Regions from separate parts of the Streptomyces sp. NPDC014733 genome, predicted to be linked through region 2. Evidence: riboswitches for the same ligand, from Rfam matches in the RefSeq annotation. Region 2 holds a riboswitch; the other holds the start of a gene.
What was found. A riboswitch is a leader RNA that binds a small molecule or an ion and turns the genes downstream of it on or off. The one in region 2 is predicted to bind glycine.
Positions count from the first base shown of each region.

Region 1: linked by a shared signal. The riboswitch ahead of gcvP (aminomethyl-transferring glycine dehydrogenase) and the one ahead of gcvT (glycine cleavage system aminomethyltransferase GcvT) in region 2 are both predicted to bind glycine.

Region 1 covers NZ_JBIBYO010000020.1:57,176-72,605, forward strand. The annotation lists gene ACF1BH_RS29180 (glutamate-cysteine ligase family protein) at 1-397, opposite strand, end outside; gene ACF1BH_RS29185 (hypothetical protein) at 928-1,515, shown strand; gene ACF1BH_RS29190 (DUF5999 family protein) at 1,886-2,092, shown strand; gene gcvP (aminomethyl-transferring glycine dehydrogenase) at 2,154-5,039, opposite strand; glycine riboswitch at 5,227-5,324, opposite strand; gene ACF1BH_RS29200 (PRC-barrel domain-containing protein) at 5,439-5,819, shown strand; gene ACF1BH_RS29205 (DNA polymerase IV) at 5,870-7,564, opposite strand; gene ACF1BH_RS29210 (MerR family transcriptional regulator) at 7,652-8,200, opposite strand; gene ACF1BH_RS29215 (bifunctional nuclease family protein) at 8,479-8,952, opposite strand; gene ACF1BH_RS29220 (MerR family transcriptional regulator) at 9,006-9,752, opposite strand; gene ACF1BH_RS29225 (FHA domain-containing protein) at 9,770-10,579, opposite strand; gene ACF1BH_RS29230 (DUF881 domain-containing protein) at 10,710-11,603, opposite strand; gene ACF1BH_RS29235 (small basic family protein) at 11,897-12,229, opposite strand; gene ACF1BH_RS29240 (DUF881 domain-containing protein) at 12,226-13,164, opposite strand; gene ACF1BH_RS29245 (sugar phosphate nucleotidyltransferase) at 13,240-15,430, opposite strand, start outside.
Region 2 covers NZ_JBIBYO010000001.1:79,256-94,685, forward strand. The annotation lists gene ACF1BH_RS00325 (ABC transporter permease) at 1-854, opposite strand, end outside; gene ACF1BH_RS00330 (enhanced serine sensitivity protein SseB C-terminal domain-containing protein) at 1,264-2,049, opposite strand; gene ACF1BH_RS00335 (enhanced serine sensitivity protein SseB) at 2,108-2,926, opposite strand; gene ACF1BH_RS00340 (AAA family ATPase) at 3,037-3,861, opposite strand; glycine riboswitch at 4,125-4,219, shown strand; gene gcvT (glycine cleavage system aminomethyltransferase GcvT) at 4,367-5,494, shown strand; gene gcvH (glycine cleavage system protein GcvH) at 5,648-6,025, shown strand; gene glyA (serine hydroxymethyltransferase) at 6,094-7,353, shown strand; gene ACF1BH_RS00360 (L-serine ammonia-lyase) at 7,777-9,159, shown strand; gene ACF1BH_RS00365 (hypothetical protein) at 9,339-9,917, shown strand; gene ACF1BH_RS00370 (Dyp-type peroxidase) at 10,036-11,388, shown strand; gene ACF1BH_RS00375 (catalase family protein) at 11,445-12,575, shown strand; gene ACF1BH_RS00380 (hypothetical protein) at 12,610-13,284, opposite strand; gene ACF1BH_RS00385 (MarR family winged helix-turn-helix transcriptional regulator) at 13,641-14,096, shown strand; gene ACF1BH_RS00390 (GH25 family lysozyme) at 14,289-14,843, shown strand; gene nadE (ammonia-dependent NAD(+) synthetase) at 14,902-15,430, shown strand, end outside.

The DNA of each region.
Region 1 (15,430 bases), on a different contig from region 2:
GAGTCGGCAGAATACCGATCATCACGATCCGGGCAGCCACTTCACGGGCTTTACGGTCGGCATAGGCGAGTGCGGTACGGAGTTCCTCGGCGAGCTGCTCGAAGACCTGGCCGTGCAGCCGGTGCGGGGCGATGTTCACCTCAAGATTGCAGCGGGCGAGTTCGGTCTGGAAATCCTTGCTCGCGATACGCTCCAACACCTGGGAGTTCATCATCCGCGGCAGTCCGTCGGCCCCGGCGAGATTGAGTTCGATCTCCAGGCCGACCAGGTTTTTCGGCCGGTCGAACCGTTTCTCCCCCAGCAGCCTCGCCAACCCCTCAAGACACTCCTGAAGCTTTCTTCGATAACGCTCCCGGTCCGCCAGGCCGATGCCGTCCGCGGCGACCTTCTCCCCCATCGAAGGGTCCTTCCTCCAGTGGACGGCCCGCAGCCACGGGCCGTCCGGGGCCGTCCCCGGCACCACCGGGGCACGCGTCACGGTCGATGATGCCCCGGTGATCTGATCCATAACGCCTCAAGGGCGTTCGGCTGCCGATAGGCTCGAAGTGACGGAGAGCCCGGCACGTACCTGTGGCATATTGCGGCGACAACCGCCGTCGACAATTATCTCGGAAATCCACCGGGAAGATTCGGCCTACCATCCGACGGGAGAATATCGAGGCGGATTGCCCGCCCTCCACACAAAGAAGGAGGAAGCGTCTCCACAAGGGGACCGGATTACCCCTTGCCGGAAATCACAGGAGCGTTTACCGGAAACACCGTGGGAACATACGTCGTATAAACTCCGCTCACGAGGCGGAGACTTGGGCCCCGTGTCGCGTTGCGCGCCCCTGCGCGGAGATACGCGCCCGGCTCCGACCCCGCACGCTGACAACGCCGTCCGCGTCTGCCGTGCCGCACCGTGTGTCCAAGTGAGAGGCGACCACCATGCCGCTGCATGTACCCGCTGCCCCCGCGCCCGCCCTGCGCAGCGTACTCACCGCCCTCGGCTCGCCCACCGCCGTCCGCGAGGCCCGTCCCGCCGCGCTCCGCGCCCATCAGGGCCCGCTCAGCGCGGACCACCCGCTGCCGGTCCACGTCCTGGACGGCATCGGCCGCACCGGCGTCCCGCCCCGCACCCGGCTGGCCGGCTGGCGCTTCCTGGTGACCGGCGGCGGGCGGCCGGTGGCGGCGGCCGAGGCACGGCTGACGGCGGACGGCTGGGCGTTCGCACACTTCTGCGGCGGCCCGTACGTCACGGCGACCGAACAGGCCCTGCACCAGGCCGAATCACTCAGCGCCGGGTACCAGCCGCGGCTGCTGTCCGTGCCGGAGCTGTACATGCTGACGCTGTGGCTGCACCACGACATCGCCTCCGACGGCACCTCGGGGCTGCCGGCCGCAGGTGATCTCCTGGTGCCGCTCGCCCCCGCGCCGCCCGGGATCGCCGCGCACCTCCCGCAGCGGGCGGCCGACCTGCTGCCCCGGCTCAGCGACCGTCTCGCCCCGCCGCCGCTCCTCGGCTCCACCGCCTGACCTCGTACGGACGCACCCGGCGGACGGATTCCGACCTGACGCGCCGACGCATTCCGTACGGCGTACACACCGTGCGAATGAGCGCCCCGTGAGCCCTCCACGCCGCGGGGCGCTCTGCTGTGCGCCCTGCGTGCCACCGTCCACCGTCCCTCCCCCAACCTCCCTGGCAGGGTGCGCATTTGGGAGCAACCGCCCGCACGGGTGACACGTCCGTATCGAGTGCGTACCACTGCGGCGAAATCCCTGCGGAAATCCGTCCGCGGGGCAACACTGAGTCCAACCGAAGGAAACGGGGGAAGCGGCCATGACCACTTCACGCTCATCGAGCCGCATGACGACGATCACCCATCCGCAGCGAAAGACAGTGCCCATGTGTCAGCACCAGCCGCCCTGCCCGTCAGCCGACTCCAGCGACCGGGAAGCCGCGCATCCCGTGGCGCACCACCCGGAGCAGGGCTGGAGCCTGTTGTGCAACGGCGTCCTCCTCTTCGAGGACACCGGTGAGCTTCTGCCGGACGGTCAGGTCATCGCCCCGCACCGTCCGGACGGCACGACCCGGGTCGCCACCACCGTCTGACCCGTCGCACGTCAAAGGGCCCCCGGCGCGCTCGCCGAGGGCCCTCATCGCTGCGCGGACGTCAGCCGTCGTACTCCGTCAGCGGCGGGCAGGAGCAGACGAGGTTGCGGTCACCGAAGGCGCCGTCGATACGGCGGACCGGCGGCCAGTACTTCTCCGCCGCCACGACGCCCGCCGGGAAGACTGCCTCTTCGCGGGTGTACGGGTGGGCCCACTCACCGCCGAGTGCGCCCGCGGTGTGCGGGGCGTTGCGCAGCGGGTTGTCGTCCTTGTCCCACTCGCCGCTGCCGACCTTCTCGATCTCCGCGCGGATGGCGATCATCGCGTCGCAGAAGCGGTCCAGCTCGGCGAGGTCCTCGCTCTCGGTCGGCTCGATCATCAGCGTGCCGGCCACCGGGAACGACATGGTCGGGGCGTGGAACCCGTAGTCGATCAGCCGCTTGGCGACATCGTCGATGGTCACGCCCGTGGCCTTCGTCAGCGGGCGGACGTCGATGATGCACTCGTGCGCGACCAGCCCGCCGGGACCGGTGTAGAGCACCGGGAAGTGCGGCTCCAGACGCTTGGCGATGTAGTTGGCGGAGAGCACCGCGACCTGCGTGGCGCGCTTGAGCCCTTCGCCGCCCATGAGGCGGACGTACGCCCAGGAGATCGGCAGGATGCCGGCCGAGCCCCAGGGCGCGGCGGAGATCGGGCCGACGCCGGTCTCCGGGCCCGCCGTCGGCTGCAGCGGGTGGTTGGGGAGGTACGGCGCGAGGTGCGCGCGGACGCCGACCGGGCCGACGCCGGGGCCACCGCCGCCGTGCGGGATGCAGAAGGTCTTGTGGAGGTTCAGGTGCGAGACGTCGCCGCCGAACTTGCCCGGCTCGGCGAGCCCGACCAGCGCGTTGAGGTTGGCGCCGTCCACGTAGACCTGGCCGCCCGCGTCGTGCACCGCGGCGCAGATCTCGGTGATGTGCTCCTCGAAGACACCGTGGGTCGACGGGTAGGTGACCATCAGGACGGCCAGCTCGTCGCGGTGCTTGTCGATCTTGGCGCGCAGGTCCTCGGTGTCGACCTCGCCGTCCTCGCCGGTCCTGACGACGACGACCTTCATCCCGGCCATCACGGCGCTGGCGGCGTTGGTGCCGTGAGCCGAGGACGGGATGAGGCAGACGGTGCGCTGCTCGTCGCCGTTGGCGCGGTGGTACGCACGAACCGCCAGCAGACCGGCCAGCTCACCCTGGGAGCCGGCGTTCGGCTGGAGGGAGACCTTGTCGTAGCCGGTGACGGTGGCCAGCCGCTCCTCCAGCTCCTGGATGAGCGTGAGGTAGCCCTGCGCCTGCTCGGCGGGGGCGAAGGGGTGCAGCTGCCCGAACTCCGGCCAGGTGACCGGCTCCATCTCCGTCGTCGCGTTCAGCTTCATCGTGCAGGACCCGAGCGGGATCATGCCGCGGTCGAGCGCGTAGTCCTTGTCGGACAGGCGGCGCAGGTAGCGCAGCATCGCGGTCTCGGAACGGTGCTGGTGGAAGACGGGATGGGTGAGGTAGTCGCCGGTACGCAGCAGACTCTCGGGCAGCGCGTCGGCGGCCACGGCGTCCAGCTGCTCGACGTCGCCGGAGACGCCGAAGGCGCGCCAGACGGCGGCGAGCTGCGTCCGGCCGGTGGTCTCGTCGCAGGCGATGCCGACGTGGTCCGCGTCGACCTGGCGGAGGTTGACACCGGCGTCCCGGGCGGCGGCGACGACCTCGGCGGCACGGGCCGGCACCCGGGCGGTCAGGGTGTCGAAGTACGCACCGTGCACCAGCTCCACACCGCCGGCCTTCAGGCCCTCGGCGAGGACCGTGGCGTAGCGGTGGGTGCGGCGGGCGATGGCGGCCAGTCCGTCCGGGCCGTGGTAGACCGCATACATTCCGGCCATGACAGCGAGCAGCACCTGCGCGGTGCAGATGTTGCTGGTGGCCTTCTCGCGGCGGATGTGCTGCTCGCGGGTCTGCAGGGCCAGGCGGTACGCCTTGGTGCCGTCGGCGTCGACGGAGACACCGACGAGGCGGCCGGGCAGGCTCCGGGCGAACTTCTCGCGTACGGCCATGAAGCCGGCGTGCGGGCCGCCGAAGCCCATCGGCACACCGAAGCGCTGGGTGGTGCCCACCGCGATGTCGGCGCCCAGCTCGCCCGGCGAGGTGAGGAGGGTCAGGGCCAGCAGATCGGCGGCGACGGTGACGACGGCGCCCAGCTCCTGGGCCTGCGCGATGACCGCGCGGGGGTCGCGGACCGCACCGGACGCCCCCGGGTACTGCAGCAGCACACCGAAGACGCCGCGCTCGGCGATCTCGGCCGGGATGCCGTCGGTCAGGTCGGCGACGACGACCTCGACACCGGTGGGTTCGGCGCGCGTCCGGATGACGGCGACGGTCTGCGGCAGGCAGTCGGCGTCGACGAGGAAGACACCCTGCTTGACCTTGCCGACGCGCCGGGAGAGGGCCATGGCCTCGGCGGCGGCGGTGCCCTCGTCGAGGAGCGACGCACCCGAGGTGGGCAGGCCGGTGAGGTCGGCGACCATCGTCTGGAAGTTCAGCAGCGCCTCGAGGCGGCCCTGCGAGATCTCCGGCTGGTACGGGGTGTACGCCGTGTACCAGGCGGGGTTCTCCATGACGTTGCGCAGGATCACCGGCGGCGTGAACGTGCCGTGGTAGCCGAGGCCGATCATCGACGACAGGACCTGATTGCGCTGGGCGAGGGCGCGCAGCTCGGCGAGGACGTCCGCCTCCGAGCGGCCCTGCGGCAGCCCCAGCGCCTCGGCGCTCTTGATCACATCGGGTACGGCGGCCGCGGTCAGCTCGTCCAGCGAACCGAATCCGACCTGCGCGAGCATCTTGGCCTGCGCCTCGTGGTCCGGACCGATGTGCCGGTGCTCGAAGGGCGTACCGCGCTCCAGCTCGGTCAGCGGGATGCGATTGGTGGTCATCTGCGGGGGCCTCCTGGTCTCAACGACCTACGAGGGGCACCACGGCGCTGGTGCCCGGACGGCCTCCCCCTCTGTCATCTCAACCTGAGAGCTTCACCGGCCCGCGGCTGCGGCCCGGCTTTCACCGTCGGTGAGGAGGGGTTCCGGCGCTGCGTCGTCCATAGCCCGCCCTGCTTTCCAGAGTGACCTCGTCCGAGCGGTACGTGTGCCTGAGAGTTTCCGGGGAGGATTTGCTCCTTCGGCGTCCGCGCCGCGGAACGACGTGGACTCTCCCGCACGGGATCAGCGGCCATTTGCCAGCCTACCAGCGCGTCATCCGGGGGATCCTTCGAGTGGCCGACATAAGAAATGTGCCGTTTGGTAGGTGTCACAAGGCAGTTGCGAACAGTTGGAGGGGCCGTGCAAACCGATATCGACCCGCGGAGCCTGATCGGCCGCAAGGCCTACGACCGCCAGGGCACCAAGATCGGCACCGTGGACGAGGTCTACCTCGACGATGCGACCGGCGAACCCGAATGGGCGGCAGTGCGCACCGGACTTTTCAGTCGCGACGCCTTCGTCCCTCTGGAGCCGAGCCGCCTGGTCGACGACGCCCTGCACATCCCCTACGACCGCAAGCTGATCAAGGACGCCCCCGACTTCGGCGTCGGCCGTCACCTCTCCCCCGAACAGGAACTCCAGCTCTACCACCACTACCGGCTGGACATCACCTCCCCGGCAGACATCGACCGGCCCCCCGCCGACAAGAACTTCGGCAACATCGCAGGATCGGACGACTGAACACCGCCCCCCCCCGCGTCCTCCCTCCCTTTCCGCGTCTGCCTCCCGGACTACGAGCCCTGGCAGGACTTACCCACGGCAGCGGCCGTCGACGGGCCGTACCGGCCCGTCTCCCGTATGCGGGCGCCCTGGGGCGATGCCCCTGCCCGGTCCGATTCCGAGCGGTCCGGGCCCCGGAAATCCCGGCCCGGCTCCTGGTGGCCCGCTTCCGGGCGGCTGGATCGCCGGCTGTCCGCTTCCGCCCGCCCCGGCTCCGCATCGTCCGCCCCCGGGCCGCCCGGCTCCGGCCGCCCGCATCCGGATATCGGGTCCCCGGGTCTCCCGCTCGACCCGCCCTGACCGCCCGTGACCGGCCCTGCCTCCGCCTCCGCCTCGCCCCGTACCGGATCCGGCGTCGGCGGACCGCCGACCAGCGGCAGCGGCTCCCCGGGCCGTAGCGCCGGATCGTCGACGGCGAAGGTCCGCACCCGCCCCGGCGGCGACCACGGCTGTTCGAACCGCACGGTCACCCGCCCCACCCCGCTGCCCTGCACCCACCCGGCTCCGTACTCGTCATGGATGACGTCCAGCCCCGGATGCCAGCGGCGCGGCAGCTCCTCCGCCGGCTCCGCCCCGCCCCGCTCCTCGCCCTCCGCAGCCGCCACCTGGGCCGCTTCGGCGGCCTCCTGCTCCGTGGCCAGCTGGGCGAAGAGATCCTCCTGGGTGAAGTCGGCAAGACCGCTCACCCCCACCCCCAGCAGCCGCACGCCACCCGTGGTGTCGACGAGGTCCAGCAGACGGACCGCCGCCTCCCGCACCACCGCGGGGTCGTCGGTGGGCCCGCGCAGCGTCTCCGAGCGCGTCAGGGTCGAGAAGTCGTAGTTCCGCACCTTGATCACGACCGTGCGGCCGGAGCGGCCGGCGGCCCGCAGCCGCTGCACACACCGCTCGGCCAGCCGCACCAGCTCGTTACGCACCCGGGTGCGGTCGGTGAGGTCGACCTCGAAGGTGTCCTCCACCGACACCGACTTCGCGTCCCGCTCGGCCACGACCGGCCGGTCGTCCCGGCCCAGGGCCATCGCGTACAGCCCCGCCCCGTGCGCCCTCCCCAGCAGCCGCACCAGCTCCGCCTCCCCCGCCTCGGCGGTCTCCGCGACGGTCGTGATCCCCGCTCGGCGCAGCACCTCGGCCGTCGCCGGCCCGACGCCCGGCAGGGTGCGGACGGTCATCGGCCCCAGCAGTTCCCGCTCGGTGCCCGGCTCGATGATCCTCAGGCCGTCCGGCTTGGCCGCCTCCGAGGCGATCTTGGCCAGCATCTTCGCCCCGGCCAGCCCCACCGAGCCCGTCAGCCCCGTGACCGCCCTGATGTCGCGCCGCAGCTGCTCGCCGACGGCGCGGGCGGAGGCGGTATCGGCGGCGACACCGCCGGCCTCCAGGTCGACGAACGCCTCGTCCAGGCTCAACGGCTCGACCAGCGGCGACAGTGCGTGCAGCAGCTGCATCACGCTGTCGCTGACCCGCCGGTAGACGGAGAAGCGGGGGCTGAGATAGGCGGCGTTGGGGCACAGCCGACGTGCCTGGGCCGTGGGCATCGCCGACCGCACCCCGAACACCCGCGCCTCGTACGACGCGGTCGAGACGACGCCGCGCGGCCCGATCCCGCCCACGACCACCGGCTTACCGCGCAGGCTGGGCTTGGCCGCCTGCTCGGCGGCCGCGAAGAACGCATCCATGTCGAGATGCAGAATCGTCGGCGCTCGTCTCACACGACCGATGCTGCCGCATACCACTGACAATCGGCCCCGAGCAGGGCCGGAGCGCCCGGCGAAGACCGTCCGAGGAGGGCCGGGGGGTCAGCCCGCGCGGTTGCGCCGCCGGGCCAGTTCGTCGTGCGGGTTCTGCCCGACCAGGGTCTCGCCGGTGTCGACGCGCTCACCGTGCAGTTGGGAGAGCGCGCTCTCCACGTCCCGCCACACGACGCCGATGGCGATGCCGAAGACACCCTGACCGCCCTGGAGGAGATCGACGACCTGGTCCGGGGAGGTGCATTCGTAGACCGTCGCGCCGTCGCTCATCAGCGTCATCCGCGTCAGGTCGGCCAGCCCTCGGGAGCGCAGGTGCTGCACCGCGGTGCGGATGTTCTGGAGCGAGACGCCGGTGTCCAGCAGCCGCTTGACGATCTTCAGGACGACGACATCCCGGAAGCTGTAGAGCCGCTGGGTACCCGAGCCGTACGCCGGGCGGACACTCGGCTCCACCAGTCCGGTGCGCGCCCAGTAGTCGAGCTGCCGGTAGGTGATGCCGGCGGCGGCACACGCGGTCGGTCCGCGATAGCCGACGACCGCCGTTCCGGGCTCCGCCGACGCCGCGGTGGGCTGTACCGGGGTGCGGTCCGCCACCACGTTCGAGGGAAGCGGCAACGCCCCCTCCGCCGTACCGTCACCGGTGATTGCCACGCCGCCCTCCGTCCTCCACGTCCCGGACGGGACCTGCCATATCGACGGTATGCAGTCACTCGGGGTGCGTCAACGATCGCCGCGCTCGCCACGCCGAGTGATAATCACCCCACGAGTGGTTTCTCGTGACCCGAGACGGGGAAGGCCTGGCTGGTTGACCGAAAAGAATCAGCCGGTGGCGGCGCGTTCACGGAGACCCGTGAACGCGCCGCCACCGGCCGCTGTCACTGACTGTTGGTGCCGAAGTCCTCGGGCGAGATCTGGTCGAGGAACTCGCGGAACTTCTCCACCTCGTCCTCCTGCTCGTCCGGGATGGCGATACCCGCGTCGTCCAGCACACCGTCGGTACCGAAGATCGGCGTACCGGTGCGCAGCGCCAGCGCTATCGCGTCGGACGGTCGGGCACTGACCTCCACCCCGCTGGCGAAGACCAGCTCGGCATAGAACACCCCCTCGCGCAGGTCCGTGATGCGGACCTGCGTCAGCTCCTGGCCCACCGCTTCCAGCACGTCCTTGAAAAGGTCGTGTGTCAGCGGCCTGGCAGGGACCATGCCCTGCTGGGCGAAGGCGATGGCGGTGGCCTCCCCCGGCCCGATCCAAATGGGCAGGTAACGATCGCCTCCCACCTCCCGCAGGAGCACGATCGGTTGGCTGGAAGGCATTTCCACCCGGACACCCACGACGTCGAGCTCGTTCACACAGCAACCCTAGGACGTGCCCGGCAGGTTTGGGTAGTCGGGCAGGTATTTGCTCACTGGAGATGGGCCCGCAGCGCGCTCTCGACGAACGCGGCGTGCAGCCGCACGGAGAGCGTCGCCAGCTCCCTGGCCGTGGCCTCCGCATGCGCTCTGGTCTGCGGATTACGGTGCCGACGCAGCGGCGCCACGACCTGTTCCACCAGGCCGGCCTCGCGCTCGGCGGCCGCCTTCACGGCCCGCAGATGCCGCGGTTCCAGCCCGAAACGGCCGAGCTCCGCGACGAGCCGGGCGACGCCGACGGCCTCGCCGCCGAAATTTCCCTCCGCATCGGCCGTGACCAGGCCGTACGACTCCCACTCGGCCAGCTCCGCCTCGTCCACCTCGGCCGTGGCGAGCAGCTCGGCGCGGCCGATCCGGGCCGTCGCGGGCCGCTCCTCGCCCACCTCGGGGACGCCCTCCACGAGGTCCCTGGAGGGCGCGGGCGTGGGCAGCGGAAGCTCCTCGCCGCGCTCCTGGGCGTCCAAGTGCTCCCGGATGACCTTCAGCGGGAGGTAGTGGTCCCGCTGCATCCGCAGCACGCTCGCGAGACGCTGGACGTCGGCGGTGGTGAATTTGCGGTACCCGGAAGGCGTACGCGTCGGCTCGACGAGTCCCTCGGCCTCCAGGAAACGGATCTTGGAGATCGTGACCTCGGGGAACTCCTCGCGCAGCAGGCCGAGCACCGCGCCGATGCTCACCGGCTTGCCGTCCGAGGAGGTGGTGCCGGACGTGCCGGCACCACCTGTCGGTGTATGACGCATATGCCTTCCCTGGCCGGTCAGATGCCCGCGCCCCGCTGGCTCGGGTAGAAGACCAGGCGGTACTTGCCGATCTGGACCTCGTCGCCCCCGGCGAGAGCGACGGAGTCGATCCGCTCGCGGTTGACGTAGGTGCCGTTGAGGCTGCCGACGTCGGCGACCGTGAAGACACCGTCCTGACCGCGGCGGAACTCCACATGGCTGCGGGAGACCGTCACATCGTCCAGGAAGATGTCGCTCTGCGGATGCCGACCCGCCGTCGTCAGCTCACCGTCCAACAGGAAACGGCTGCCGGAGTTGGGACCCCGGCGGACGATCAGCAGTGCGGAGCCCAGCGGCAGCGCGTCGACCGCCGCCTGCGCCTCGGGCGAGAGCGCGGGGCTCAGGTTCTGCCCCGTGGTCTCGCCGTCGTACGCCTCGATACCCGAGATCGAGATCGTCGACGTCGTCTCGGACGGGCGCTCGGGCTGTGCGCCCGCACGCAGCGGCGTGCCGCACTGCGAGCAGAACTTGCCCGCCTCGGCGTTGCGGTGACCACACCTCGGGCAGGACGAGGCCGCCGCGCCCTCCGCCCCCTGTGCACCTATGCGGCCGGCACCGGACGGGTCACCAGCACCCGCTCCGGAACCACCCGCGACCTCGTCACGGAAGAGCGGACGATCCGCTCCGGCGCCGCTCTCCTCGGGCTGACGCGGTGCGCGGTGCCGCGCTGTGCCGCTGTCGCCCTCCTGACGTGCGCTCTTGCCGAACAGCTTTCCAAACAACTTCACGGGCGATTCCCCTTGTACGAAACAGACCCGCCCGTGGGGCAGGACGAACCCTCGATGCACACACCGGCCGATCCGGACGTCCTGTGAACGTCCGCGGCCTCCAGACAGTTTCCCTCACACGCTCCATACACGGTGCGTCGACCCCCCGCTACCTCATGCCCTTCCCGGGCCATCCCCATACGCGTCTCTCTCACTGCGATGACGACCGAGCGTAGTCAGGCCGCTTCGCCTCTCGCAAGGCGTCCACGATGATCTTCTGTTCACCCGCGACACCCACCGTGGCCTGCTCCTTTTCCAGAGTCTGCACCACGCCACCGGGGATGTTGAGCGCCGGCTCCAGATCCTGCGGCTTCCCGATGACCTTGAAACGGTACGGCTGCGTGACCTTCTTGCCGTCGATCTCCACTCCGCCGCGGACATCCGAGAGGTAACTGTTCGCAACGATACGGACGTCGTTCACCTGAATCGCCTCGGCACCCGCGGCGCGCAGCTCCTGGATCGTGTCGAGCAGCTTGTCCGCCTCCACGGAGTGCGTCGGGTCGCTGATGGTCAGTTTGATGCCGGGCCCCTGGGCCGCGACGGTCCCGGCCAACACGCCCAGCTGCTGTTCCTTCTCCACGGTCTGCTTACGCGCCTCCTCGGCCTGGTCCGAGCTGTTCTCCAGCTCGGTCTTCTGCCCTTCCAGGCGCCGCTGTTCGTCCGTCAACCGCTGCGACCGGTTGTCCAGTTCATCCAGGATGCGCACCAGATCCTCCTGGCGCGCACCGCGCAGCGCGCTGCTGTCACTCGTGGAACGTACCTGAATCGCCAGGCCCAGGCCGAGAATGAACAGCAGCACCGCGACGATCAGTTGAGCGCGGGTCAACCGCGGCGGCCACAGACCGGCACGGAGCCGCTGGCGACCGGTCAGCGGCGGCTCCCCGCCGTCACCGTCCTCCGCCGCCCCGTCCGGTCGCCCGTCGTGTCCGCTGCCGCCGCCCGAGGCGCCTCCGGAAGCCGTGTCACCGTCCGCCGGTCCACGGGAGCCGGCCTCGCCGTCCCGGCCCGCACCGGCCTCCGGCCGCAGCCGGCTCTCGGGCGGCATCGGCCGCCGGTCCGCCGGCCGCCCCTGCCCTTCGGAGGCCCGGTTCGCGCCCTCGGCCTCCGGAAGCTCCCGGCGTACGGGAGCCTCATCGGCATCGGGCAGCTCACGGGGCGCAGGCGCCTCGGGCCGCGGGTGCCGTGCGGGCGTCTCGGGGCGAGGGCGGCGCTCGATCTCCCCGCCGGGCTTCCGCTCCGGACGCGGCCCGCGCTCAGGGGGTGCGTCCGGAGCGGGACGCGGCGTCCCGTCGGTGGCCGAACGTTCCGGCTCGGGTGTCTCGTCGTTCGCCATCCGCCTCACGCCCTGAAGATGTGCCGGCGGATCGCGGCGGCATTGGAGAAGATCCGGATACCGAGGACCACGACCACACCCGTGGAGAGCTGGGCGCCGACGCCGAGCTTGTCCCCGAGGAACACGATCAGGGCGGCGACCACGACGTTCGACAGGAACGACACGACGAAGACCTTGTCGTCGAAGATGCCGTCCAGCATCGCGCGCAGACCACCGAACACGGCGTCCAGCGCGGCCACCACGGCAATCGGCAAGTAGGGCTCGACCACCGTCGGCACCACGGGCCGGACCACGAGCCCGACCACGACCCCCACGATGAGCCCCAATACGGCGATCACGATGTGCCCTTCCCTGTGTCGGCGCCGTCCGCCTTCTCGGCGCCGGTCTGCGGCTGTGCTGTGCGTACGATCAAACTGGGCGCGGGCGGCAGGGTGACGTCACCCTCCACGGAAATCCTGGTGCGCACGCCGTAGTTCTCCTGCAACACGTGCAGATACCGGCCGTCGACGCTGTCCTGGAACGCGGTGCTGAGCCGCTGCCCGTCCCCCACCGCCAGCACCGTGTACGGCGGTACCAGCGGCTTGTTGTCGACCAGTATGGCGTCTCCCGCGGCTCTGATCGCCGAGAGGGATGTCAGCCGCTGGCCGTTCACGGAGATCGCCTCCGCCCCGGCGAGCCACAGGCCGTTGACCACGCGCTGCATGTCCCGGTCGCGTACCCGCCCGGTGTCGGAGAAACCATTGCTCTCCCGGGGGCCGCCGCCGTTCCCCGACTCCGCGTCCTTGGCGTCGTCGATGACGAGTTTCACGCCGGGGCCGGTGACCTGCGTCGATCCGGCCAGCAGCGCCAGCAGCTCCGCCTTGTCCCCACCATGGCGGCGCAGCGCCTCGCGCTGCTTGGCATCGACGGAGTCGCGCAGGGCGTCGACCCGGTGCTGCTGCGCGTCGGCCTCGTCGGTGCCCTTCTGGATGCGGTTGATCAGCTCTTCGCGCTCTTTCGCCAGCGTCGGCGCGGATATCCGCGCCTGTGCGGCGCCCACGGTGACCACCACCGCGGCGAGCACGAGTCCGGCGGCGAGCCCCAACTTCGCCCGCACCGTCCGCGGCAGACCGCCACCGACGCCCGCGGCTGCCTTGCGTTCGGCGGCTTCCGCGTATCCGTCGTCGAGGCTGTGGTCCATCACGTTGGTCAGCAGCGACATGGACGCGTCGGGGCGCGCGGCCGGTCTCCTGGTGGTGCTCCGTTCGGGGCGCTGCTGCGACATGCCGCACATCGTCGCACGTCGCCCGTGTGGTCTCCCAATGGCCCCACCGGCGCGCTGAATGGCGGCACGCCGGTGGGGTGCAGGTCAGCGGCCCGCGCCGTCAACCACCGTTGACCATTCGTCCAACAGCTGGTCCGCGGAGGCCTCGTCGGGCCCCTCCGCCCACAGATGCGTGACCGCCTCCGCCGTGTCGGGCAGCACGAGCACCCACCGGCCGTCCGTCTCCACCACCCGCACGCCGTCGGTGGTGTCCACGGACCGGTCTCCGGCAGCCTCGACGACGTTCCGCATGACCAGGCCCTTGACCGCCCAGGGCGTCGCCACGTCCCGGCGCCGTACGTGCGCCCGCGGGATGCGCGCGTCGATCTGGCTGAGCGTGATCTGCGACCGCGCGATCAGCCCGAGCAGCCGCACGAACGCGGCGGAGCCGTCGAAGACGCTGCTGAACTCCGGAATGATGAACCCGCCACGGCCGTCGCCCCCGAAGACCGTGCCGTCCTCCCGCCCGACCCGTGTCAGATCGTCCGGCGACGTCGTCGTCCACTCGACCTGGGTGCCGTGGTACGCGGCGACCTGCTCGGCGATACGGGTCGTCGTCACGGGCAACGCCACCCGGCCACTGCGGCGCTCCGCCGCGATCAGGTCGAGCATCACCAGCAGCGCCCGGTCGTCCTCGATGATCCGGCCCCGCTCGTCCACCAGCGACAACCGTTCGCCGACCGGGTCGAACCGCACCCCGAACGCCGCCCGTGCCGATGCGACGATCTCCCCGAGGCGGCCGAGCCCCTTCCGCCGGGCCTCGGCCGTCTCCGTCGGCCGGGCCTCGTTCAGGCCGGGATTGATCGTGAGGGCGTCCACCCCGAGGCGGCCCAAAAGGCTCGGCAGGACCAGTCCGGCGCTGCCGTTGGACGCGTCGACGACGACCTTCAGCCCGGATTCCGCAAGCCCTTCGGTGTCGACGGCCCGCAGCAGCGATCCGGTGTACGAGTCGAAAACGCTCGACGGGAACCGCAGATCACCGATTTCGCCGGGAAAGGCGCGGCGGTATTCCTGACGGGCGTAGACGCGGTCGAGTTTCCGTTGCCCGGCCTGCGAGAGGTCGGCGCCACGTGCGTCGAAGAACATGATGTCGACGGAGTCGGGAACCCCCGGCGTCGTACGCACCATGATGCCGCCGGCACTGCCCCGTGCGGTCTGCTGCCGGGCGACCGGCAGCGGCACGTTCTCCAGGTCCCGTACGTCTATGGCGCTGGCCTGGAGCGCGGAGATCACGGCGCGTTTGAGTGCCCGGGCGCCCCGGGAATGGTCGCGTGCCGTGGTGACCGTGGCGCCCTTCTTGAGCGTCGTCGCATAGGCACCGGCCAGCCGCACGGCCAGCTCCGGGGTGATCTCCACGTTGAGAATTCCGGAGACGCCGCGGGCGCCGAACAGATGCGCCTGCCCCTTCGACTCCCAGATCACCGACGTGTTGACGAAGGCACCGGCCTCGATCGTTTTGAACGGGTAGACCCGCACATTGCCCTGAACGATCGATTCCTCTCCGACGAGACACTCGTCGCCGATGACCGCGCCGTCCTCGATCCGGGCGGCGCTCATGATGTCGGTGTTCTTCCCGACGACACAGCCGCGGAGGTTGGTCCGCGGCCCGATGAAGACGTTGTCGTGCACGACGGCCTTGTGGAGGAATGCACCGCTCTTCACCACCACATTGGAACCGATGACCGTGTGTTCGCGGATCTCGACATCCGCTTCGACCTTGGCGTAGTCCCCGATGTACAGCGGACCGCGCAGTACGGCGTCGGGATGGACGTCAGCGCCTTCGGCCACCCACACACCGGGCGAGATCTCGAAGCCGTCGATTTCGACGTCGACCTTGCCATCCAGCACGTCGGCCTGTGCCTTCACATAGCTCTCGTGGGTGCCGACATCTTCCCAGTAGCCCTCCGCGACATAGCCGTAGATCGGCTTGCCTTCCTTCATCAGCTGAGGGAAGACATCGCCCGACCAGTCGACGGAGACATCGGCCTGGACGTAGTCGAAGACCTCGGGCTCCATGACGTAGATGCCCGTGTTGACGGTGTCCGAGAAGACCTGGCCCCAGGTGGGCTTTTCCAGGAACCGCTCCACCTTGCCGTCCTCGTCGACGATCGTGATGCCGAATTCGAGGGGGTTGGGGACCCTCGTCAGACAGACGGTGACGAGGGCGCCCTTCTCCTTGTGGAAGCGGATGAGGTCGGTGAGGTTGAAATCGGTGAGGGCGTCACCGGAAATCACA
Region 2 (15,430 bases):
CCCCAGGACGCCTGGGGCGGCTGGATGCCGACGCCCAGGAAGCTCAGGGCCGCCTCGAAGAGGATGTTGGAGGGGATCAGCAGCGTCGAGTAGACGACGATCGGGCCGACGAGGTTGGGCAGCAGTTCGCGGAAGAGGATGAACGGGCCGCGCGCACCCATGCCGCGCGCCGCGTCGACGAACTCCCGCTCCCGCAGCGACAGGGTCTGCGCCCGCACGATCCGGCCCATGTACGGCCAGTTGAAGAAGCCGATGACGAAGATCAGGACGGAGAGGTGGAGCGGCAGTCCGGTGAGGCCGAAAGCGCCGCCCTGGAGCGAGGCGGAAATCGCGATGGCGAACAGCAACAGCGGGAACGCCAGGAAGACATCCATCAGCCGGCTGATCACCGCGTCGACCCGGCCGCGGTAGAAACCGGCGACCACGCCCATGACCGTGCCGATCGCCACGGAGAGCAGGGTGGCGCCGAAGGCGACGATCAGCGAGACCCAGGAGCCCTCCAGCACCCGGGCGAGCAGATCGCGGCCGAACTTCGGGTCCACGCCCAGCGGGTGGGCGCCGCTCATCCCGCCCAGGTCGCCCTTGGGGAGCGTGGTGTTGGGGTCGATCAGCGACTGGTTGGGGCTGTCCGGGTCGAGTCCGAGCAGCGCCTGGAGCGGGCGGGAGAGCGCGGCGACCGCGATCAGCAGGATGACAACGATGGCACCGGCCACCGCGACCTTGTCGCGCCGGAAGCGCAGCAGCGCGATGCGGCCGAGCGAGCGGCCTTCGATCCGCTTGCCCTCCACGCCCTTCAGCACCGCTTCCGGCTGCGTCTGGGCAGCCGCGCCGGTGGTCTCGATCGGTGCGGTCACAGTGCCTTTGACCCCTCTCGGCCGACGGTGGCCGGCCTCACGCCCCGCCGCGCTCGCGGCCTGGTCCCCATCGCCGCCGCACGCCTCGTACGGGTTGCCACGGAACGTTCGCAACACGAAACGCTGCGCATTCACCTGGCAGGTGTCCGGATGGTGTTCGTACACAGGGCCGATGCCCTGCTGCCGGAGTCTTCATCCGATTCGCGATCACTCACCAGCCCCCAAGGTGAATGGATGCGCAACTGTGATCTGGTCCACAAGTCTCCGCTATACGGACGCATCGGGCGTCTGAGCGGAGAATTCGGTGGCGGGAAAATGCCCGTCAATTCGCGGGCGAACAGGACGATTTACGACGCCGTGTCCCTGACGGCGGAGACCCCGGGGCGGCCCGGAGGCCGCGCCGCCGGGGTCAGTAGGGGCGCGGGTAGCCGTACCCGGGGGCGGGCGGCTGCGCCGGGGCGCCGTAGCCCTCGCGGTCGAAGAAGGGGCGGGCGCAGGCCCGCATCCACATGGCGACCGGGTCGTACTCGTCGTGCATCGCGACGGTCGAGACGGGCAGCCCGTCGGGGACCGCGCCCATGGCCTGCTGGGCCATCAACCGGGCGGCCTCCACGCTCTGTTGGCCCGCGTCGTAGAGGTCCAGGCCGAGGGCGAGGTACGGCGCGCCGAGGGCGGGCTGCACCCACGCGCGGCGCAACGACCGTACGGCGGGCGTGCGGTGGGCGTTCTGCGCGAGCAGGGCGTAGAACTGCGGGAGGTCGATGACCGGTTCGGTGATCCGCAGCGGTCCGGCGGGGAGCCGGTCGAGGCCGCCGGCGATCCGGCGCAGATCCAGCCAGGGGATGCCGACGCCGCCGCCGGGGGCGTGCGGATTCAGCCACAGGCCCCACCGGTCGGGGAAGAGGGCCGAGGCGATCTCGACACCGGTGACCAACTCGTGGTCGCGGTTCCAGCCGGAGGCGGCCAGCTCGGGTGCGGAGGTGACACAGGGCGCGTAGCCCAGGCCGTCGACCTCCATGTTCCCGTACTGCGCGTCGGGCATCCCGGCGCGGCCGTGCCAGAGCAGCATCCAGACCTGACCGGCGGCGAGCGCGTGCAGCAGCGCTTCATAGGCGTCGTAGCGGCCGGGTGTGACCTGTCCCAGCATCTGCTCGACCCGGCCTGCCGCCGCTCCCTGATGCGCACCCGCGCTCACGTGGTCCGTCCCTTCTCCGGCGGCCGCGTGGGGTACGTCCGCCCGTCGTCCGTCCAGCTTACGAGTGGTCCCGGGAGTAGAAGGGCCGTACGCGCGCACCCATCCAGTCGGCGACCGGGTCACCCTGGGCGACCTCCAGCAGTACCAACTGGACGGGCCAGGCCACCGGCACCGCGCCGAGCGCGCGCCCCAGGGCCGTGACGGCCACCTCGCGGGTGGCGTCGTCGTAGGGGTCGGCGAGGGTGGTGTCGATCTCGACTCCGACGAAGAGTGCGGGCGTGTCGCCCTCCACACTCGCCAGGGCACGACGGGCAGTTCGGACAATTCCGACGGCGGAGAACTCCAGCCCGGCGGCTGCGAGGAAGTCCACCGGCTCCTCCTGCCAGTCCGGTTCGAAGAGCCGCACCCGGCCGCCGACGGGCGCGGGCGCCCCGGTCCCGGTCTCCCGGCACAGCTCGGCCACCGCGGGCGCGGGCAGCACGGTGCCGACCGTGCCACCGGGGTTGACGGCGATACCGAGCAGCGGCGGCAGCCCGCGGGCGAACTCCTGCGCCGGGGCGACGGTGAAGGACATGTGAGCACCGACGGTCCGCAGGAACTCCTGCTCGGAACTGAACACCGGGACGTACGCCACGTCGTCGATCACGACGGTGGGCAGGTCCAGGCCCCGGCCGCCGGGGCCCGCGGCGTCCGGGCCACCGCCGTTGGGCAGCGGCACCCACACCCGGCTGCGGCCCAGCACCTCCACGATCCGGCCGCCCGCGCCGGGGTGCCCGACCGAGGCCCCGAGGACCTCTTCGAGTTCGTTGGCGGGCCACGCCAGCTGCGGTATTCCCTGCTCGATCCCCTGCTCGATCCCCTGCTCGGGAAAGTTCATGTCCATCCATCCGATTCCGTACCGCGCGCTCCGGCCGACGACACCCTAGGGCGTGTCGCCACACCCGCACCGTCACCCCAAGGAGGTGAACGGGAGTGTGACGACCGACCCTAGACGAGTGACGGGGGCACCGCGCCCGCCGCCCGGGCCGCGGGACCGCCGCCGCCGAAGCGGAGTGCGCGCAACCGGTCCGCCGCGGCGCGGTCCAGCAGCACGGCGGAGGCGAAACCCCGCGGCGGGCGGCCCGCCGCCGCGTCCCCGATCAGCTGCCGGGCGGCCGCGCGGTGCCGGGCGAAGGCGTAGCCGGACACCCCGCGCCCGCGCGAGCGCTGGCCGCACCGGGCCACCTCCGGCGGGACGTCGAGCAGCAGCAGGTGCGGACGGCGCCCGCCGCGGTGCGCGGCGCGGACGATCCAGCGGCGCACCCAGCGCTGCGTCCCGCAGTCGTGCACCACCGCCGCCCGCCCCGAGCGCAGCACCCGGCCCAGCCCGAGGTAGTGCGCCACCCGGACGAGTGGCCGGTAGAGGACGTACGGCACCCGGCGCAGCCGGCCGCGCTCCCAGCGCTCGCGCACGTCCTGGGAGTCGACACGGTGGACGGGCGCACCGCCGCCGTCGGCCGACGGGACGATGCGGTGCATCAGGGTGCTCTTGCCGCCGCCGGGCAGCCCGGAGACGACGACCACCGCGCCCGCGGGGAACCGGAGTTCGGCCGGGAGCTCGGCGGCGGGGCGGGAGCGGAGGTCGGTGACGGCGGGGGCGGCGGGGGGCGGCGTCCCGTCGCGGGCCGGTGCCGGGGCGGCGTCCGGGCGCGGCTCCCGGCGCCGCCCCGGCGTACCGTGCGGCTCCCGGGACGTGCGGGGCGCGGGCACGAGGCCGGGTGGCGCGGCGCCCCCGGTCTCCGGCATGGCCGTGCGCATGGCTTCGCTCTGCACCGTGATCGCCCCTCCCCCTCCGGCGGGGCCGGGCGGCGCCCGTCCCCTGCCCGCACAGTGTCAAGGAAAGGTAATGCGCTTCAAGGCGTGGGGTGTTCCGGTGCCCGCCCCGGATGCGGCACGGGCCGCGCGGAGGCGCTCCGTCCGCCCGGCCCGGCGGGTTCCGGACCGGGGCTCCTACGTGCGGCGTTCCCGTGCAATGATGTCGGCGCCACGTGCACTCCGGTGTTCCGCCGTGCACGGTCAACTGCATACCGGCCGCTTGAATCCGCGCGGGAGAGTCCCCGGCCGCGCGCCGGGGCGCCGAAGGAGCAAGTCCTCCCTTGAATCTCTCAGGCCCCTATACCGCGCGGGCGAGGCAGATCTGAAAAGCGAGCCGCGGCCCGGTCCGGGAGGCGGTTCCACCCAAGGTGCAAACCGGCCCGTTCGCGGGATTCCGGTGAACCTCTCAGGTTCCGATGACAGATGGGGAGACATGCCCTCTCATCCTGTCCGGGAGCCCACCATGACCGATGCCCCCCGCCGCACCGCGCTCGACGCCGTCCACCGCGCGCTGGGCGCGACCATGACCGACTTCGCGGGCTGGGACATGCCGCTGCGCTACGCCAGCGAGCGGGACGAGCACGTCGCCGTCCGCACCCGCGCCGGCCTCTTCGACCTCTCCCACATGGGCGAGATCACCGTCACCGGCCCGCAGGCGGCCGACCTCCTCGACCACGCGCTGGTCGGCAACATCGGCTCCGTGAAGCCGGGCCGCGCCCGCTACACCATGATCTGCCGGGAGGACGGCGGCATCCTCGACGACCTGATCGTCTACCGCCTGGGCGAGACGGAGTACATGGTCGTCGCCAACGCCTCCAACGCACAGACCGTCCTGGACGCGCTGACCGCCCGGGCCGGCGGCTTCGACGCGGCGATCCGCGACGACCGCGACGCCTACGCGCTGCTGGCCGTGCAGGGCCCGGAGTCCCCCGGCATCCTCAAGGCCGTCACCGACGCCGACCTGGACGGGCTGAAGTACTACGCCGGACTGCCCGGCACGGTCGCCGGGGTGCCGGCGCTGATCGCCCGGACGGGATACACCGGCGAGGACGGTTTCGAGCTGTTCGTCCGGCCGGACGACGCGGCCGCGCTCTGGGAGGCGCTGCTGGCGGCGGGCAAGGACGTGGGTCTGGTGCCGTGCGGGCTGTCCTGCCGCGACACGCTGCGCCTGGAGGCGGGCATGCCGCTCTACGGCCACGAGCTGACGACGGCGACCACGCCGTTCGACGCGGGTCTCGGCCGGGTCGTGAAGTTCGAGAAGACGTCCAACGGCGGCGCCTTCGTCGGCCGCGCCGCGCTGGAGGCGGCCGCCGCGCGTGCCGAGGAGCAGCCGCCGCGCAAGCTCGTCGGCCTGATCGCCGAGGGCCGCCGGGTGCCGCGCGCGGGCTACGCGGTGGTCGACGCCGAGGGCACCGTGATCGGCGAGGTGACCTCCGGCGCACCGTCGCCGACCCTGGGCCGGCCGGTGGCGATGGCGTACGTCGACGCCGCGCACGCCGCGCCGGGCACCGAGGGTGTCAAGGTCGACATCCGTGGCAGCCACGAGCCGTACGAGGTCGTGGCGCTGCCCTTCTACAAGCGGGAGAAGTAGCCCGCATCCCCGCGGACGAAGTAGTCCGTAGCGGGACATGTCACCACCGGTGGGACCACCACGCCGGGCCGGTGCGGCCCGGCGGCCGCCGGTGTGTCTCACTGTGCAAGACCCCTTTCACCACCACACCCTCGCGTACAGGAGAATCGACCCATGAGCAACCCCCAGCACCTGCGCTACAGCAAGGAGCACGAGTGGCTGTCGGACGCCGAGGGCGGCGTCTCGACGGTCGGCATCACCGAGCACGCGGCGAACGCGCTCGGCGACGTCGTCTTCGTGGACCTGCCGAAGGTCGGCGACACCATCACCGCGGGCGAGACCTGCGGCGAGCTGGAGTCGACGAAGTCGGTCAGCGATCTCTACGCGCCGGTGAACGGCGAGATCACCGAGGTCAACGAGGGTGTCAGCGACGACCCCTCGCTGGTGAACACCGCCCCGTTCGAGGACGGCTGGCTGTTCAAGGTGAAGGTCACCGCGGTCCCCGGCGACCTGCTCTCCGCGGACGAGTACACCGCCTTCACCGCCGGCTGAGTCCGCCGCTCGGCCGCCGCCCGTACCGGAAGCGCTCCGCGCCCCCCTGACCCTCCAGGAGAAGACCCATGTCGCTTCTCGACAGCTCCCTCCACGAGCTCGACCCCGACGTCGCCGCCGCCGTCGACGCCGAGCTTCACCGTCAGCAGTCCACCCTCGAAATGATCGCCTCGGAGAACTTCGCTCCGGTCGCCGTCATGGAGGCGCAGGGCTCGGTTCTCACCAACAAGTACGCCGAGGGCTACCCCGGCCGCCGCTACTACGGCGGCTGCGAGCACGTCGACGTGGTCGAGCGGATCGCCATCGACCGCATCAAGGAGCTCTTCGGCGCGGAGGCGGCCAACGTCCAGCCGCACTCCGGTGCGCAGGCCAACGCCGCCGCGATGTTCGCGCTGATCAAGCCGGGCGACACCATCCTGGGCCTGAACCTCGCCCACGGTGGTCACCTCACCCACGGCATGAAGATCAACTTCTCCGGCAAGCTCTACAACGTGGTGCCCTACCACGTCGACGAGAAGACCAATCTGGTCGACATGGACGAGGTCGAGCGCCTCGCCCGTGAGCACCGCCCGAAGCTGATCGTCGCGGGCTGGTCCGCCTACCCGCGTCAGCTCGACTTCGCCGCCTTCCGCAAGATCGCGGACGAGGTCGGCGCGTACCTGATGGTCGACATGGCGCACTTCGCCGGTCTGGTCGCCGCGGGTCTGCACCCCAACCCGGTGCCGCACGCCCACGTCGTCACCACGACCACCCACAAGACCCTGGGCGGTCCGCGCGGCGGCGTGATCCTCTCCACCCAGGAGCTGGCCAAGAAGATCAACTCTGCGGTCTTCCCGGGTCAGCAGGGCGGTCCGCTGGAGCACGTCATCGCGGCCAAGGCGGTCTCCTTCAAGGTCGCGGCGTCCCCCGAGTTCAAGGAGCGCCAGCAGCGCACCCTGGACGGCGCCCGCATCCTGGCCGAGCGCCTGGTGCAGCCGGACGTCACCGAGGCCGGCGTCTCGGTCCTGTCCGGCGGCACCGACGTCCACCTCGTCCTGGTGGACCTGCGCCACAGCGAGCTGGACGGCCAGCAGGCCGAGGACCGCCTCCACGAGGTCGGCATCACGGTCAACCGCAACGCCGTTCCGAACGACCCGCGGCCCCCGATGGTCACCTCGGGTCTGCGGATCGGCACCCCGGCGCTGGCCACCCGCGGTTTCGACGCCGACGACTTCCGCGAGGTCGCCGACGTCATCGCCGAGGCGCTGAAGCCGTCGTACGACGTCGAGTCGCTCAAGGCGCGGGTCGCCGCCCTCGCCGCGAAGCACCCGCTCTACCCCTCGCTCTGAGACGGGGCGCGCGGCGCACCGCCGCGCGCCGTGGCCGCCGGGAGCCGCACCACGCGGCGCCCGGCGGCGGTACGGGCCACGAGCCCGGGGCCCCGCGGTCCCGGGCTCGCCGTCTGCCTGCCCGAAGACGCGGAACAATCCGGCGCGAAGCCCATGGAACGGGCGCGGACCCCGGGCGCGTACACCGGCGGCGGGGCCCCACGCCGACCGCTCCGTACGACCGCTCCGTACGGCCGCCCCAAGTGCCCCGGCACCCGCCGTTCCCCGGGCGGACGGCCGCCCGTAGGGCCGTGTGCGACGGCCCGCACCGCGTCCGGGTTACGCTCGTCTGTCGGCACCGATACACCCCGAAAACCGCACCAACCTCCCGATCCCCTCCCCGCCCGCACCGCCCCTCACGAGCAGACAAGGGAGTCCGCCACCGTGGCCATCTCCGTCTTCGACCTCTTCTCCATCGGCATCGGCCCCTCCAGCTCCCACACGGTGGGCCCCATGCGCGCGGCCCGGATGTTCGCCGGCCGCCTCAAGAAGGACGGGCTGCTCGCCCAGACCGTCTCGGTGCGCGCGGAACTGTTCGGCTCGCTCGGCGCCACCGGCCACGGCCACGGCACCCCCAAGGCCGTCCTGCTCGGCCTGGAGGGCCACTCCCCGCGCACCGTCGACGTGGAGAACGCCGACTCCCGTGTCGCCGAGATCCGCGCGAGCGGCCGGCTGCGCCTGCTGGCCGCCGAGATAGGGGACGCCCACGAGATCGCCTTCGACGAGGCGACCCAGCTGATCCTGCACCGCCGCCGCTCCCTGCCGTACCACGCCAACGGCATGACCCTCTTCGCCTACGACGAGCACGGTGCGCCGCTGCTGGAGAAGACGTACTACTCGGTGGGCGGCGGCTTCGTCGTCGACGAGGACGCGGCGGCCGAGGACCGCATCAAGCTCGACGACACCGTCCTGACGCACCCCTTCCGCACCGGCGACGAACTGCTGCGGCTGACGCAGGAGACCGGCCTGTCCATCTCCGCGCTGATGCTGGAGAACGAGAAGGCGTGGCGCACCGAGGAGGAGATCCGCGCCGGGCTGCTGGAGATCTGGCGGGTGATGCAGGCGTGCGTGGAGCGCGGGATGACCCGGGAGGGCATCCTGCCGGGCGGTCTGAAGGTCCGCCGCCGGGCCGCCAACGCCGCCCGCGCGCTGCGCGCCGAGGGCGACGCCCAGGCGCACGCCATGGAGTGGATCACCCTCTACGCGATGGCCGTCAACGAGGAGAACGCGGCCGGCGGCCGGGTGGTGACCGCCCCCACGAACGGCGCGGCCGGGATCATCCCCGCGGTCCTGCACTACTACATGAACTTCGTGCCCGGCGCCGACGAGGACGGCGTGGTCCGCTTCCTGCTCGCCGCCGGTGCGATCGGCATGCTCTTCAAGGAGAACGCTTCCATCTCGGGCGCCGAGGTCGGCTGCCAGGGCGAGGTCGGCTCGGCCTGCTCGATGGCGGCGGGCGGTCTCGCCGAGGTCCTCGGCGCCACCCCGGAGAAGGTGGAGAACGCCGCCGAGATCGGCATGGAGCACAACCTCGGCCTGACCTGCGACCCGATCGGCGGTCTGGTGCAGATCCCGTGCATCGAGCGGAACGGCATGGCGTCCGTCAAGGCCGTCACCGCCGCCCGGATGTCGCTGCGCGGCGACGGCCGCCACCACGTCTCCCTCGACAAGGTCATCAAGACGATGAAGGACACCGGCGCGGACATGTCGGTGAAGTACAAGGAGACCGCGCGCGGCGGTCTCGCGGTGAACATCATCGAGTGCTGAGGGAGTCGGCCCTGCAGCGCGTTCGTCTCCTCCGGCGCGGTCAGGGCCTTCCCTGTCGCTCAGCGGCGCGGATGCGGGGCGGAGCGTCCGCGGTGACGATGAAGAGGCGAGGGCGAAGGCACGCCACGATCCGCGCGGTGGGAGACCCTCGCATCGACCGTAGGCAGGAGGATCTCACGATGGCTTCCACAACGGGTGCGACCCAACCTGCTCACCCCGAGCGCCCGGGCAAGTCGGACGGGGTCTGCAGCGAGTTCACCGTCTTCACCAAGATCAAGCCGGGCCACGCGGATGCGCTGCGTAAGGATCTCGCCAAGATCGCCGGCGCGGAGAACCGTGCTGCGCTGCGCCAGATCGGCACTCTGCACGACGCACGGCACGTGATCTTCGACAACGACACCCAGTTCATGTTCGCCAGCGTCTTCGACGGCTCCTGGGACACCTACATCGACGACTTCGGCAAAACGGTGGTGGGGGAGCACTTCGACACGATCTTCTCGCACAGCGAAGGGTTCCCCGGCGTCAGCGATCCAGGGGTGAAGGACTGGTTCGTCGCCCATCAGGAACCCGCGGGGGTCTTCGTCAGCTCCTATCCGGATCTGACCGTTCAGCAGATCTGGAAGGACCACCGGGTGGACGAGGCGTTCGAGGAGGTACTGGACACCCCTGAGTTCCGGGCCGCGCTGGACAACCCGGCCAACGCGGAGCTGGTGGCCACGCCGGCCTTCCAGAAGCTGTTGCAGGAAGCCTCGGCCTAGAACGCCGGACACAGCCGGCCCTCGGAGCCGACCCACCATCGGTGGACCGCGCCGGTCGGGGTGGGTCGGCCATCGCAGGGCTGCTCGGACAGAGACCGATGTGGAGGCAGAAGCGACCATGGAGACGGCGGCAAGCACCAGCGGGTCCGGCGTGCGCGTCGAGATCGACGACGTCCAGAGCGGGGCCCTGCGACCACGGCCCGTCCCCTACGAGGGGAAATTCATTTTCCTGCGCGTCGACGACCGCCGTGCGGGGCGCGCCCTGCTACGGCGGCTGCTGCCGGTGACCTCGGGCGGTCTGCCCGAGACGGACCCGCGCCAGGATGCCTGGGTCGCCGTGGCGTTCACCTATCAGGGACTTGCGGCCCTGGGGGTCCCGCAGGAGTCGCTGGACAGCTTTCCGCGGGCATTTCGTGAGGGCATGGCCGCCCGGGCGGAGCTGATCGGCGACGTGGGCGAGAGCGCACCGGCCCACTGGGAGGCGCCGTTCGGAACCGGCGATGTCCACATCGCGTTGAGCGCCCTGTCCTCCGATGCGGCGCAGCTGGACAAGGAGCTGGAGCGGGCCCGTGTCGCCTACGAAGACACGCCCGGCGTCCGGGTGATCTGGCAGCAGGACGTCCGCCAGCTCCCGACCGGACGCACCACCTTCGGCTTCCGTGACGGCATCAGCCATCCGAACATCGAGGGCGTCGGACTGCCCGGCTCCAACCCGCAGGAAGCCCCCATCAAGGCCGGCGAGTTCATCCTCGGCTACCCCGACGAAACCGGCAGCCTGCCGCCCGCCCCCAGCCCCGACGTGCTGGGGCGCAACGGGACCTACGCGGCCGTCCGCAAGGTCCACACCAACGTGGCGGCTTGGCGGCAGTACCTGCGCGCGAACAGCTCCAGCGCCGAGGAGGAGGCCCTCCTGGCGGCGAAGATGGTCGGCCGCTGGCCCAGCGGAGCACCGCTCACGCTCTCACCGGACCACGATGATCAGGAGCTGGCGGCCGATCCGCACCGCGTCAACAACTTCCTGTACCGGGAGAACGACGACCAAGGCTTCCGGTGCCCCGCCGGTGCGCACATCCGGCGCACCAACCCCCGTGATTCCACCATCATCGGCGACGCCCGGATGCACCGCCTCATCCGCCGTGGCACCACCTACGGCCCGCCGCTTCCGGAGGGTGTGCTGGAGGACGACGGCGCGGAGCGGGGGCTGGTGGGGGTCTTCCTCGGAGCCCATCTGGAGCGGCAGTTCGAATTCATCAAAGCCGAGTGGGTCAATGACGGAAACTTCATCGGCCACCCGGGCGAGAAGGACCCCTTGGCCGGGCACCACGGCGGAACCGGCAGTGTCACCATCCCGGAGAAGCCGGTCCGCCGGCGCCTGCGGAACCTGCCCGACTTCGTGGTCACCCGCGGCGGCGAGTACTGCTTCGTGCCGGGTCTGCGTGCGCTGCGCTGGCTCGCCGAACTGGAGGACTGACGGCGATTCCCCTCGCCCGAGGGTCCGCCCACGCTCTCCGAGGAGAGGCCGATCCCATGGCAACACCGTTCGTCCGCTACACACCTGACGTCGAAGACGACGACCCGCACTTCGACCGCAACGTACAGACGGTGATCGAGAAGACCGAGAGCTACATCGCCGAGTCGGTCCGTGCCGGTGGCACCGGACGGGCCCTTCGCGACGCCCACGCCAAGGGCTACGGGCTGGTCCGGGGGGAAGTGGAGATCCTGGACGGGCTGCCCTCCGAGTACGCCCAGGGCATCTACGCGACCCCGGGAACCCACGACGCGCTCATCCGTTTCTCCAACGGCTCGCCTCACACCGGAGCAGACGCAAAGCTGGGCGCCGCCGCCGGACTGGCGCTGAAGATGTTCGACATCCCCGGCCCGACCCTGCTGGAGGATGAACCGGACACGGGCACCTTCGACTACGCCAACATCAACGGACCGGTCTTCTTCTGCAACACGATCGAGCACTACCTCTTCATCCAGGAGTTGTTCCTGAACGCGCCGGACTACTTCTCCCAGGGCCGGTCCGGCGCACATCGTTTCTTCACCGACTTCGTGACCGGAAAGGGAACGCTGGACCAGGAGAACTGGGCGTGGGACGAGTTCCTGGCGTTCCTGCGCCTGTCGAAGACCGCTCCGGTGAACCTGCTGCTGTCGAGCTACTGGACGATGGGTGCGGTCCGGCACGGGGACTACATCGCCAAGGTGCGTATCACCCCCGATCCGTCCGCCGCCGCCGCGGTGATCCGGCGCGACATCGACCCGGCCTCCGCGCCGGAGGTCTTCCGGCCGGCGCTCGAAGCCGAACTGCGGGAGCGGCCCTACACCTTCGACATCCAGGTCCAGCTCTGCGCCGACCTGGAGCGCATGCCGGTGGAGGACACCACCGTGGAGTGGCCCGAACAGCTCTCGCCGTCCGTCACCGTGGCCAAGCTGAGGCTGCCGCAGCAGGACATCTCCGGTCCGGAGAACCTGATGAAGATGGACGCGCTGTCCTTCACGCCCTGGCGGGTCACCGCCGAACACGCCCCCCTGGGCAACATCATGCGGGCCCGCAAGGAGGTCTACCGGCACTCCTCCATGGAACGCCACAGGCTCAACGACCAGCCGCGCACGGAGCCCCGCAGCGCCGACGAGGTGCTTGGCCCGCCCCGGTGAAGCCGTCCGGCGCCGCGGTGAGCACCCGCCCTGCTCAAGCGGCGTCCGGCACCCGCGGCCCCCGGAACGAGGACCGGAAGACGCGGCTGCTCACGACCAGCACCCAGGCAGGAAAGATCAGTTCGGACCACGGGACGCTGGTGACGACGAAGAGCAGCACCAGCGCCACGAGAAGCCCGAACCAGCCGAGCCAGCGGGGGAAGAGCCCCAGGCCGCGCCCGATCGTCGTGGTGGACAAGGTGAACACCGCCGCCATACGCATCCCGTAACTCAGCAGCAGCGTGAAGGTGAAGTGCCGCCCCACCTCCCAGCCCTCGGGCGTTGCGGCCTGTTGCGAGACGCCGGCCGGCCCCACCAAGCCCTCGGCCGAGGCCCCGAGCGCGAACAGCATCGCCACGAACAGCAGCCCACTGCCCAGGAAGAGCGTGGCGAAGAACCTGTCCTCCCGCGCACCGACGTAATCGCGTACCGCGCCCATGAACCACAGGAAGAAGACGCCGCCGAAAGGCACCAGGGCAAGCGCCGTCCGCAGAGCGTCACGGCGCGACGGATCAGCCACCGCGGCCGCCGCACCGTTCGCCTGGTCGGGGAGCGCGAGACGGACCAGCACGATGACCGCGGCCAGCAGCAGCGCGAACACGCACCCCGCCACACCCGCCGCCCTTGGCGTCCGCAACACCCGCGCCGGATCTCCACTCTCCACCTGCATGAGCCGCCTCCCAGCACGCGACCGCTCCGGGGCCGTCGGCCCACCATCGTGCCGCGCAAGGACGCGATCGGGTGTTCAGGCACATCCCCGGCGCAAACGACCACTCCCACGGGCCAAGCGGATCACCCGCACATCGCCGAGCCGTGTCCACGTACGCCGCGGGCCGGGCGGACCCGGCACCGTCACGGCTCGCGCCCCGCCGCTCCCCTCCGGAAACCTCCCCCCGAACCGGATTCCCGTATCACATCCCCCCTGGTCAAAGCGCTCATCCGAGGCCCGACACGCCGCTACAATGAGTGCCGCTCCGGACGCGCAGTGCGTACGGGCCCGAGCTTCGACGGGGAAGGGGAGGCGGCGTGACCACGCTCGACCTCAGCAGCCATCCGGGGCCGCTGGCCAGGCGGTTCCAGCAGGCCCACACCCTGCTGTGGACGACCATGGTCTCCGAGGAGGTCACCTCCCCGCAGTTCGCGGTCCTCAACTCCCTGGTCGGCGAGGACGGACTGGACCAGCGCACGGTCGGCGAGCGGGTCGGCCTGGACCGCTCCACCATCGCCGAGGTGATCCGCCGGCTGGTGGTGCGCGGGATGGTCGACAAGATCCGCGATCCCCGGGACGGCCGCCGCGCGGCGCTGCGCGCCACCGACGAGGGCGTGCGCGTCCACAAGAAGCTCGCGGTGCGCACCGCGCGGATGAACCAGCTCTTCCTCTCCCCGCTGGCGCCGTCCGAGCAGACCCTCTTCGTGGAGCTGCTGCACCGCGTCTCGGACGCCGCCGAACAACTGCGCCACCCCACGCAGCCCACCGGCTGATCCCCGGTCACGTCTTCGACTCCCCCGCCCCAACCGCCGCACGCCATAGGGGTTTTCACCCTCCGCGTCAACCGGCCGTCACCGTGCGGAACTTCTCGGTAGCGATCTGGCGTCCTCCTCGGTGAACGTGCTGAACTGCTGGAACGCAGTGGACGGTTCGAAGAAGCAGGTCGCAACGGCGGGAGGCCGCTCATGCTGCACGGTGTCGATGTCAGCTCGTACAACACGTCGTTCTCGACCGACGGGCTGGACTTCGTGATCATCAAGGCCACCGAGGGCCGCTCGTACATCAACCCCCACCAGTCGGCGCAGGCGGCGAAGGCCCGTAAGGCCGGGTGTGTGGTCGGTTTCTACCACTTCCTGTGGCCGGGGAACATCGCGGCGCAGGCGCGGTACTTCGTCGAGAAGTGCGCATCGATCGGCGGTGACATCCTCGCCGTCGACTGGGAGACCACCGGCAGCGGCACCTACGCGAGCAATGCGCAGAAGGACCAGTTCATCAGAGAGGTGAAGAAGCTCCGCCCCACGCACCGGGTGATGCTCTACTGCAACCGCAGCTTCTGGCTGAACCACGACACCACCTCGTACGCCGGTGACGGTCTGTGGATCGCCGACTACGTTCAGGCCGGACATCCGCGGATCAAGGCGAAGTGGCGGATCCACCAGTACACCGACCGGCCGCTCGACAAGGACGTCGCGGACTTCGCGAGCAAGGCCGCCCTCAAGAAGTGGGCGCACCCGGCATAAGGTTTCCGGAGGCCGGTCGTTCCCCGGCCGACGGATTCCGACAGTACGAGGAGCAGCCGTGAGTGACCCGGCGTCCATGGCCCAGCAGGAGATCGCCCGGGATCTCCAGGTGAGCGCGTCCTTCGACGCCGGGCACGAGATCGAGCGCCGGGTCGCGTTCCTCACGGAGCGGCTGACCGCCACGGGCCTGCGCTCCCTGGTGCTCGGCATCAGCGGCGGCGTGGACTCCACGGCCGCCGGCCGGCTGTGCCAGCTGGCGGTGGAGCGCGCCCGCGAGGCGGGCCACGACGCGACGTTCTTCGCGATGCGGCTGCCGTACGGCGTCCAGGCCGACGAGAAGGACGCACAGCGGGCGCTGGACTTCATCAAGCCGGACCGGCTGCTGACGGTGGACGTCCGGCCGGCGAGCGATGCCGCGCTGGCGTCGGCGGTCGCCGGCGGGCTGGAGTTCCGCGACGCCGCCCACCAGGACTTCGTCCAGGGCAACATCAAGGCCCGGCAGCGCATGATCGCGCAGTACGCGGTGGCGGGTGCCCAGGACGGTCTGGTCGTGGGCACCGACCACGCCGCCGAGGCGGTCTCCGGCT